DNA from 3 places in the Streptomyces sp. NBC_00094 genome. Region 2 is predicted to be linked to each of the others. Evidence: riboswitches for the same ligand, from Rfam matches in the RefSeq annotation. Region 2 holds a riboswitch; each other region holds the start of a gene.
The links. A riboswitch is a leader RNA that binds a small molecule or an ion and turns the genes downstream of it on or off. The one in region 2 is predicted to bind cyclic di-AMP.
Positions count from the first base shown of each region.

Region 1: it holds a riboswitch for cyclic di-AMP, as region 2 does, so the genes downstream of both, OG580_RS35010 (LysM peptidoglycan-binding domain-containing protein) here and OG580_RS19080 (M23 family metallopeptidase) in region 2, are expected to answer to the same signal.
Region 3: it holds a riboswitch for cyclic di-AMP, as region 2 does, so the genes downstream of both, OG580_RS14075 (transglycosylase family protein) here and OG580_RS19080 (M23 family metallopeptidase) in region 2, are expected to answer to the same signal.

Region 1 is NZ_JAPEMB010000001.1:7,938,412-7,941,677, forward strand. It holds gene OG580_RS35005 (phosphoribosyltransferase family protein) at 1-801, shown strand, start outside; gene OG580_RS35010 (LysM peptidoglycan-binding domain-containing protein) at 795-1,706, opposite strand; cyclic di-AMP (ydaO/yuaA leader) riboswitch at 1,708-1,894, opposite strand; gene OG580_RS35015 (hypothetical protein) at 2,272-2,931, shown strand; gene OG580_RS35020 (phosphocholine-specific phospholipase C) at 3,124-3,266, opposite strand, start outside.
Region 2 is NZ_JAPEMB010000001.1:4,329,443-4,332,708, reverse strand. It holds gene OG580_RS19085 (aldo/keto reductase) at 1-562, opposite strand, end outside; gene OG580_RS19080 (M23 family metallopeptidase) at 625-1,788, opposite strand; cyclic di-AMP (ydaO/yuaA leader) riboswitch at 1,800-1,946, opposite strand; gene OG580_RS19075 (PP2C family protein-serine/threonine phosphatase) at 2,149-3,266, opposite strand, start outside.
Region 3 is NZ_JAPEMB010000001.1:3,272,932-3,276,197, reverse strand. It holds gene OG580_RS14080 (transglycosylase family protein) at 1-905, shown strand, start outside; cyclic di-AMP (ydaO/yuaA leader) riboswitch at 1,164-1,337, shown strand; gene OG580_RS14075 (transglycosylase family protein) at 1,340-2,065, shown strand; gene eno (phosphopyruvate hydratase) at 2,375-3,266, shown strand, end outside.

The DNA.
Region 1 (3,266 bases), 3.6 Mb from region 2:
GGCTGGACCACTCGCCTCGGGGGCGAGGCAGACGAGACCGTCAGCGTCCGCGAGCCCGACTTCTTCTACGCGATCGGCCAGTTCTACGGGGACTTCTCGCAGACGTCCGACGCGGAGGTGCTCGCCTGTCTCGATCGGATCCGGGCCGTGCAGGGGCCCGTCGTCCGGGACTGGGACGTGCGGATCCCGGCGACCGGGGCAACCCTCGCCGGGCGGCTCGCCGTGCCCGACGGAGCGGCGGGCATCGTCCTGTTCGCCCATGGAAGCGGCAGCAGCCGGCACAGCCCGCGCAACCGGTCGGTCGCGGACGCCCTGAACAAGGCGGGCCTGGGAACGCTGCTGTTCGACCTGCTCACCGAGGCCGAGGCGGTCGACCGGGCGCATGTCTTCGACACCCCGCTCCTCGCCGGCCGACTCGTGAGCGCCACGGAGTGGCTGGCCGCCCGACCCGAGAGCGCCGGGTTGCCGCTCGGCTACTTCGGGGCGAGCACGGGCGCGGCCGCCGCGCTGTGGGCGGCGGCCGATCCGGGCTCCGGCGTCGCCGCCGTCGTCTCGCGCGGGGGCAGGCCCGACCTGGCGGGCGACCGCCTGGCCGGGGTGCGCGCCCCGACCCTCCTCGTGGTGGGCGGCCGGGACGCGCTCGTGCTGGACCTCAACCGGCGGGCGCAGTCACTGCTGCGCTGCGAGAACCGGCTGACCGTCGTGGAGGGCGCCACCCATCTCTTCGAGGAGCCAGGTGCCCTGGAGGAGGTGGCGGAGCTCGCCACCTCCTGGTTCGCGGGGCACTTCCGGCCTCAGTAGGCCCCGTTGACGTTGTCGATGGAGCCGTAGCGGTCGGCCGCGTAGTTGCAGGCGGCCGTGATGTTGGCGACCGGGTCGAACAGGTCGGTGGACGTGCCCGGCACGTGGTAGGCGTCGAAGGTCGGCTGGATCACCTGGAGCAGGCCCTTCGAGGGGGTGCCGGCCGCGGCGTTGGAGTCCCAGAGGTTGATGGCCTGGGGGTTGCCCGAGGACTCGCGCATGACGTTGCGGAGGATTCCGTCGTACGAACCGGGGATGCCGTGCTGCGCCATGATGGCCAGCGACTCCCGGATCCAGCCGTCGAGGTTGTCGGGGTACTGGGTGGCGGCCGCCGGGGCCGCCTGGACGGCGGGGGCGGCGGCGGGGGCGGGGGCGGCGGCGGGGGCGGCCTGCGCCGCGGAGGCGCCCGACGTACCGGTGGCCGGGGCCGCGCGGCGCTCGGAGCGGCTCGCGCGGTCGGTCGTGGCGGAGCTCTTCTTCCGGGCGTTCTCCGGCGCGGGGGCGGCCTTCGCGGAATTCCGACGAATCGTCAGTTCGAGACCGGGGTGAATGAGTGACGGATTGTCACCCACGGCCGCCTTGTTGGCCCGGTAAATCGACTTCCAGCCGCCCTGAATTCCCTTCTTCCGGGCGATCAGGGAAAGCGAGTCGCCGCTCACCACGGTGTACGTGCGGGTGGCGGCGGGCGCGGTCGGCGCGGACGGTGCCGCGAGAGCCGCGGGTGCCGCGACAGCGGCGGTCGGCGCGGTCGTGGCGGCCTTCGGTGCGGCCGAGACGGTCTCGGCGCCGGCCGTGGCGGGGACGATCAGCGGCAGAGCGAGGGCGACTCCGCCTGTGCCTGCGAGTGCGAGGCCACGGGAGACGGTGTGGCGGCGGGGGCGGCGGTGCTTACCGTGAGCAGGCATGACGGTTCCTCTCCGGCGCCTGCGGGGTGAGCTGTCGGGTTCGGACGGGAGATGTCCGGCCGCGAGCACGCGGCTTCACCCCGAGCCGTTCCGGATTCCGGACCGGCGAATTCGTGGGTCCCCCGCTCCTGCCGTCGGGTGAAATGGGAGGTGTTTCAAGCGGCGGCAGGATTAGGCGTTCCGCTCGAATGGGGGTGACCGTAGGCCAGTAATGCGGCGGATAACAAGGGGAGAGGATCCGCTTCTCGGGGGAAAGGATCACCGAATTCCGGTAATTCAAGATCGACCGAGCTCCGGGCCCACCGAACTTCCGTGCGCGGTACGGCCTCCGGGTGTTCTGGTCCGTGGCCGGGTGCGGGAAAAGTGAACCGCATCACCCGGCGAACAATGTCCGAATATGCGATGTAATTCCGTTGGTGAGCAAATGGGCGGAAATTGACCCTGATGGGCCCTTCGCTCGCGTGGGAGTGCGGCAGGCGTGAGGCGGGTGCGCCCGAGTGGCTAAAAGTCGCAAACCAGACATTCTTCTTGAAAGATGGGATCCACCCGACCCAGGAGTCCCACGATGTCGCCCACGCCCACGACCACCCCGCCCAGCCCTGACGCCCTCGATCGCGAGGCGGCCGCCCTCTTCGAGAGCGCCACCTGGCAGCGCATCGTCACGGACTGGACCACCCCCACACGGGAACCCGCACCGGAAGTCGCGGGGGAACCCGGGTGGAGACCCACGCTGGAACCCGGGCCGGAGCGAGCCGACTGGCGGGCCCTGCTCTCCGTGCCCGTGGACCGGCTCGTGGCCGACGCGCTCGACGCGCTGCCGCCGCCGGCTCCGGCCGAGCGCCGGCTGCCCGGGCGGATCGGAGCCGTACTCCCGGACCGTCTCCATGCCTGGCGCCGCATCGGCCGGGCCGAGCTGCGACCCTCGGTGCACCTGGGTTACGCGCGTCTGGTGCTCACGGAATGGGGCTGGCAGAACGCCCCGTACAAGCTGCGCGACGTCCGGGGGGCCCGGTGCGTCTGCGGCGCCCTCCTCGCCGCCCACCGCCTCGGCTACGGGAGCGCGGACACCATGAACGAGGCGGCGGCCTGGATCATGACCGAGCTGCGGTCGCAGGGGTGGCGCGAGCTGATCGGACCGTGGAACCGGGCCCCCGGCCGGACGGCCGCCGACGCGGTGGGCCTCCTCGACGCCACGATCCGCCGCGCCGAGCTCGCCGGTCGCTGACGCACCCTACGACCACTGATGAACCCGCCCGGACGCTGATGAACCCGCCCGGACGCCGACGAACCCGCCCGGACGCCGACGCAGCCGCCGGTCGCCGACGTACCCCCGGCCACTCAGGCACTCGCCGGGCGACGGTCTCGACCGTCGCCCGGCAGTCGGCTGCCTCCCGAAAGCGGCGGAGGTCGGCCGGGGTCAGCCGGTGACGCTCGGGGCTCCGGACTCGATGTGACCCGTGTACCGACGCGACCAGGTGCCGTCGATGTCGGCGAGGATCGTGAAGTCGTACCAGCCGCCGTTGTAGGCCACCGCGTTGAAGTAGTCCTCGCGGCTGGAGT
Region 2 (3,266 bases):
AGACCAGGTTGTAGTGCGGCTGGAGCGCCACGTACCGGGCGAGGCCCTCGGCCTCCGCGAAGTCGAGCGAGGCGCGCAGCCGCTCGGGGGAGATGTTGGAGGCGGCGACGGCCCGCACGGTGCCGTCCTTCACGAGCTGGTCGAGAGCGGTGACGATCTCCTCGACCGGGACCGTCTCGTCGTCGAAGTGCGTGTAGTACAGGTCGATGTGGTCGGTGCCGAGGCGGCGCAGCGACTCCTCTACGCCCGCCTTGATGGTGGTGGCGGAGAGCCCCTTGAAGTGGGGGTGGGCGCCGACCTTCGTGGCGACGACGATGTCGTCGCGGTTGCCCCGGGAGGCGAGCCAGCGGCCGATGACGGTCTCGGACTCGCCGCCCTCGTTGCCCTCGGCCCAGGCGGAGTACATGTCCGCGGTGTCGACGAAGTTGCCGCCGGCGGCGGCGTAGGCGTCGAGGACGGCGAAGGACTGCGCCTCGTCGGCGGTCCAGCCGAAGACGTTGCCGCCGAGGGCGAGCGGGAAGACGTGCAGGTCGGAGGAGCCCAGCGGGCGGAGGGAGGCCATGAGGTGGTCAACCCTCCGCGACGCCGGGACTATTCCGTTCGGTCCCTCGGGACCTCAGGGCGTCAGATCGAGAGGCCCTTGGAACGGAGCCAGGCCGCCGGGTCGATGCCGTCGCCGCCGCCGGGGTGGATCTCCAGGTGGAGGTGCGCGCCGCTGACGTTGCCGGTGGCGCCGACGCGGCCGATCGTCTCGCCGGTGGTCACGGTCTGGCCCGCGCCCACCGTCATCGAGGAGAGGTGGGCGTACCAGACCTCGGTGCCGTCCTCCAGCTCCAGGACGATCCGGTAACCGTAGGAGCCGGACCAGCCCGCCGACTTGACGGTGCCGCTGTGGACCGCCTTGAGCGGGGTGCCCGTGGGGGCGGCGAAGTCGAGACCCGTGTGGTAGCCGGAGGACCACATCGAGCCGGACTGCATGTAGGTGGCGCTGATGCTGTACGAGGAGAGGGGCATCGAGTAGCTCGCGGCGAGCTGGGCGAGGCGCTCGGCCTCCGCCGCCGCGGCCTGCCGCTCGGCCTCCGCCTTGGCTTCCGCCTCCGCCTTGGCCTTGGCTTCCGCCTCGGCCTTCGCCTTCGCCTCGGCGGCCGCCTTCTCCGCGGCTTCGGCCTTGGCAGCGGCCTCGGCCGCGGCCTTCTCGGCCGCCGCCTTCTCCGCCGCGGCCTTCTCGGCGGCGTCGGCGGTGGCCTGCTGCTGTTCGGCCTGCTGGAGGATGCGGGCGCGCAGGACCTCGCCGGCGTCGGTGGTGCCGACCGTGGTCCGGGTGGTGTCGGTGGCCTGGGCCGTCCGGACGGTGCCGTCGGTGTTCTCGCCGGCCGGGGTGACGTACGTGGCGGCGGTCAGCGGGTTCGCGTTGGCGCCGGTCCCCTCGGCGTAGTCGCGGTACTGCTCGTCGCTGTCGTCCGCGAAGAACTCGCCGACGCCGGGGAGGTCCTTGGCGTCCGGGAGGTCGAGGTCCGGGAGGTCGGGGAGCGATATCGCCACCGGCGGCTTGTCCTGCGCGGTGGCGAGGCCGCCCGCACCGACGGCCGCGATGACGCCGACGCCGAGCACGGTGGAGGAGCGGGCGAAGTTCGAGCGCTGCTTGACGACCCGGTGCCGGCCGCCGGAGCGGCTCTCGGCGCGGAGGGAGCCCTCGGTGGGGTTCCACTCGGTGTCCGGAGCGGCAGGACCCGCACCGCCACCGAAAGCATCGAAGGGGGCTTCGGGTGCGGGGGTGTTGGACGCCACGAAGGCGCGCTCCTTTCCTTCCTTCTCGCCTACCGGGTTAGCTGACGGGTTCGGAGCAGGAAGGTCTCCTACGGGCACGGTCGCACAGGTGCGAAAGGCCCGATTCACCCCAAGTAGTGGTTCCCCGGTTCCTTTTCAGGATTCGGCGCGTGCGCACGGTGCCGCCTCTTGCGACGGCTGGGACGACCGCGCTGCGTTATCGAACGTTAATAGACAGGGGGTCCCGATTCCAAGCCGTTCCCGGTGATCGTTCATTGAATTGGTGGGGAATCGCCCGAGTTGACCCCCCTTCAGAAAAGGCATGGCCGAACCGCCGCGATCTGACGTTATGTCAATTGTTATCGCAGTGACACCCCTCGACTACGCCTGGTGACCGGGCTCGCCCGGCGGCACCACCGTCATCGTCCGGCGCCTCTCCGGCTGCCCCGTCGCCGGCCTGCTCACCGCGAGCAGCGCCATGTCGTCCGTCGACCCGCCACCCGTGTGGAGCCGTACGTCGTCCACGAGCGCGTCGAGCAGCTCCTCCGGCCCCGGGAAGATCCGCCCGGCGAGCCGCTCCGCCGGGTCGTAGAAGACGCCCGCCGCGTTCCGCGCCTCGGAGAGGCCGTCCGTGTAGAACAGCAGCGTCGCGCCCTGCGGGTACGGCCGCTCCTCCGCCCGGTCGGGCCACGCCGCCAGCTCGCCCATGCCGAGCGGCAGCGCCGACTCCGCCGGATCCAGGACGTCCAGGCCCCCGTCCACGTACAGCAACAGCGGCGGCGGATGACCGCGGTTGACGACCCGTACGACCCCGGCGTCGCCCTCGCCCCGGCGCGGGATCTCCGCCAGGACGGCCGTGGTGAACCCCTCGAAGGCGTCGAGCCCGTCCCTGCGGGTCCCCTCCCGGGCCAGCGCCCGTTCGAGGCGCTGCGCCACGCCCTCCAGGCTCCGCTCCTGCTCGGCCGCCTCGCGGAAGGCCCCGATCACGACGGCGACGGCCTCGACCGCCTCCATCCCCTTGCCCCGTACGTCCCCGACCACGAGCCGCACCCCGTGCGGGGTGTCCTGCACCGCGAACAGGTCACCGCCGATGAACGCGTCCGCCTGCGCCGCCTCGTACCGCGCCGCGCACTGCAGCCCGCCGATCCGCTCGGCAGGCATCGGCAGCACCGCCTTCTGCGCGGTCTCCGCGATGACCCGCGCCGAGGCCAGCCGCTCGCCGCTGCGCCGCACGACCCGGTTGACGAGCATCGCGAGCACGGAGACGGTCACGACGGTGAGGGTCTCGGTGAGGGCCGAGACCTCGGTGGCGGTGCCGTTGTAGAGGTGCAGCCCGATCGAGGCGAGGACGGCGGCGATCCCGGTGACCAGGGTCGTGAGCGTCGAGAAGAAGGGCGCGGCGATCAGCGGCGCGGCGGAGAAGAGCGGCGCGGCGGTGTACGAGGGCGGCGTCGACACGTCGAAGGCGACCCCGCCGATGATGAGCAACGTGGGCAGCG
Region 3 (3,266 bases), 1.1 Mb from region 2:
GCGGCCTCGCCTACGCGCCCAGCCCCGACCTCGCCAGCCGCGCCCAGCAGATCGCGGTCGCCGACAGGGCGCTCGCCGCCGGCAGCACCGACTGGGCCACCTGCGCGCCGATCGCCGGCCTGAGGAACGACGGCAAGGCCACGGGCGTGGACCCCGGCCCGGCCACCGCGACGAAGGCGCCCACCGGGCCCGTCGCGGAGTCGAACCGGACCGCGGGCGTCCCGGTCACCCCCGAGGAGGTCTCCGCCGCGGCCAGGGCCGCCGAGTCGGCCGTGACCACCGCGCCGACCGGATCCGCCGCGTCCCCCGGGACCGTCGGCTCCGTCGGGTCCGGCCAGGCGTCGAAGGACCCCGCCGCGACCGTCGTGCCCGTCACCCCCGCGACGCCGGTCAGCCCGACCGCTCCCGTGGTGCCGGTCACTCCCGGTACGCCGTCGGACCCGGGCTCGACGACGTCGCCGACCACCCCGGCGACGCCCGATGCGTCCCTTACGCCCGGAACGCCCGGAACGTCGACGGGTGACACCTCGTCGGCCACGCCCGGAACCGGCAAGCACCGGGGCGAGGCGGCTCCGGATGAAACCGGCGCAACGGGCGCAACGGGCACATCGCCCGAATCCGGACGACACGCTTCGGAGGCGGACAAGTCGGCGGAAAGCTCCGCCACGGCGTCCACGCCTGACGGGGTGACGAATGCGGGCGCAACGGACAGTCAGGACGCTTCGGGCGCTTACACGGTGCGGCCCGGTGACAACCTGTCCGAGATTGCACAGGAAAACGAACTCCCCGGGGGCTGGAACGCCCTCTATGACGCCAACCGCGGGACCGTGGGCGCCGATCCGAACCTCATCGTCCCTGGTCAGAGCCTTGACCTGACGAACGGTTCGGCCGAGCAGGCGGGGTAGTTCAGGGGCTTATGTCCAGTTCTGGGCAAGTGAGACATGGGTCTCTTCGCCCCAACTGGCGTGTCACGTCCGCGAACTTTGCTCCCGTCACCTCCCACCTGCGCAAACAGCCCCCACCGGAGGGCAAGTAGGGGCGATATTTCCGCAATACGCCTCTTTGAACTTCCGGTGGGTCTGTGTCTACGGTCGTAACCGCTCGCCACCGCGGGCCCCGTCGACCGAAACGCCGAATCCTGCCGTCGGTTGATGGGAACAGTCGTCGCGTAAGCGCCGAAGGCAGGAGCGGGGGACCCAAGGTAAGTGCCGACCCCGGCCGTTGAGACAGACGGCCGACGATCGGCTTGGGGTGAAGCCACGTGCAAGGACACGTGGCCGGGCAACTCATTGGCCCGAACCCGACAGCTCACCTCGTAGGCGTCGGTGAGGAGAATTCCATGCTGTTTTCCGCCAAGGGCAAACACCGTCGTCCCTCCAAGGCCACCCAGGTCGTCACGCTCGTCGGCGTCACCGGTGTCGCCGTCGCCGCCCCGCTGATGACCGCGGGCACCGCCTCGGCCGCGACGTCCTCCGAGTGGGACCGCGTCGCCCAGTGCGAGTCCGGTGGCAACTGGTCCATCAACACCGGCAACGGCTACTACGGCGGCCTGCAGTTCTCGAGCTCCACCTGGGCCGCGTACGGCGGTACCGCCTACGCCCCGAACGCCAACCAGGCGTCGAAGTCCCAGCAGATCACCATCGCCGAGAAGGTCCTCGCGGGCCAGGGCAAGGGTGCCTGGCCGAGCTGTGGCGTGGGCCTCTCCGGCACCTCGTACAGCGGCGAAGCCACCGAGAGCGCGCCGCAGCGGACCGTCAAGCAGCCGCGGCAGGAGCGCACGGCCGAGCAGCCGACCACCCGCAGCGAGCAGCGCCAGGCCCCGAAGAAGACCACGCAGCAGCACGCCGCGCCGAAGGCCGCCACCAAGAAGACCCTCACCACCCCGACCGGCAAGACGGTCAAGAAGGGTGACGGCGAGTACCGGGTCAAGGCCGGCGACACCCTCGGCAAGATCGCTCAGGCGCAGGGCGTCACGGGCGGCTGGGTCAAGCTCTTCGACCTGAACGAGGACGTCGTGGACAACGCCGACCTCATCTACGTGGGTCAGCAGCTCCACCTCAAGTGAGGCCGGCGGCCCGTGTGAGTCCGGCGGCTCACCCGGCCCCGACGACCCTCCCGCGGTGACCACCCCGGTCCGGCGCACTCTCCCCCGTGCGCGCCGGACCGGGGTTTCCGCGTTTCACGGGGAATTGACGGTTACTGTCCAGTAGATCCGGGGTCGTTCGTCCCGGGATGCATGCCCTTGGGTCCTTTTTCGTCCCAGGGGGCGGGCGCACGGCCGGCCGGACCCCCGGAGCCGGTTAGGCTCTTGTCGCAAGGCCAAGCGACCCTGCACCGACCTTGCGTCACATCCAGCGTCACATCCCAGAAGGAGATGCTCGTGCCGTCCATCGACGTCGTCGTAGCCCGGGAAATCCTGGACTCCCGAGGCAACCCCACGGTCGAGGTCGAGGTCGGCCTCGACGACGGCAGCACCGGCCGTGCTGCTGTTCCGTCCGGTGCCTCCACCGGTGCGTTCGAGGCCATCGAGCTTCGCGACGGTGACCCCAACCGCTACCTCGGCAAGGGTGTCGAGAAGGCCGTCCTCGCCGTCATCGAGCAGATCGGCCCGGAGCTCGTCGGCTACGACGCCACCGAGCAGCGCCTGATCGACCAGGCCATGTTCGACCTGGACGCCACCGAGAACAAGGGCTCCCTCGGCGCCAACGCCATCCTCGGCGTCTCCCTCGCCGTCGCGCACGCCGCGGCCGAGGCCTCGGACCTCCCGCTCTTCCGCTACCTCGGCGGCCCGAACGCGCACCTGCTGCCCGTTCCGATGATGAACATCCTCAACGGTGGGTCGCACGCCGACTCCAACGTGGACATCCAGGAGTTCATGATCGCCCCGATCGGCGCGGAGTCCTTCTCCGAGGCCCTTCGCTGGGGTGCGGAGATCTACCACACCCTCAAGGCCGTGCTGAAGCGCAAGGGCCTCTCCACCGGCCTCGGCGACGAGGGCGGCTTCGCGCCGAACCTCGAGTCGAACCGCGCCGCCCTGGACCTCATCGTCGAGGCCATCAAGGAGGCCGGCTACACCCCGGGCTCCGACGTCGCGCTCGCGCTCGACGTGGCCGCGTCCGAGTTCTACAAGGACGGCACGTACGAGTTCGAGGGCAAGTCCCGCTCGGCCGCCGAGATGACCGAGTACTACGAGGAGCTCGTCTCCGCGTACCCGATGGTCTCCATCGAGGACCCGCTGTACGAGGACGACTGGGCGGGCTGGAAGG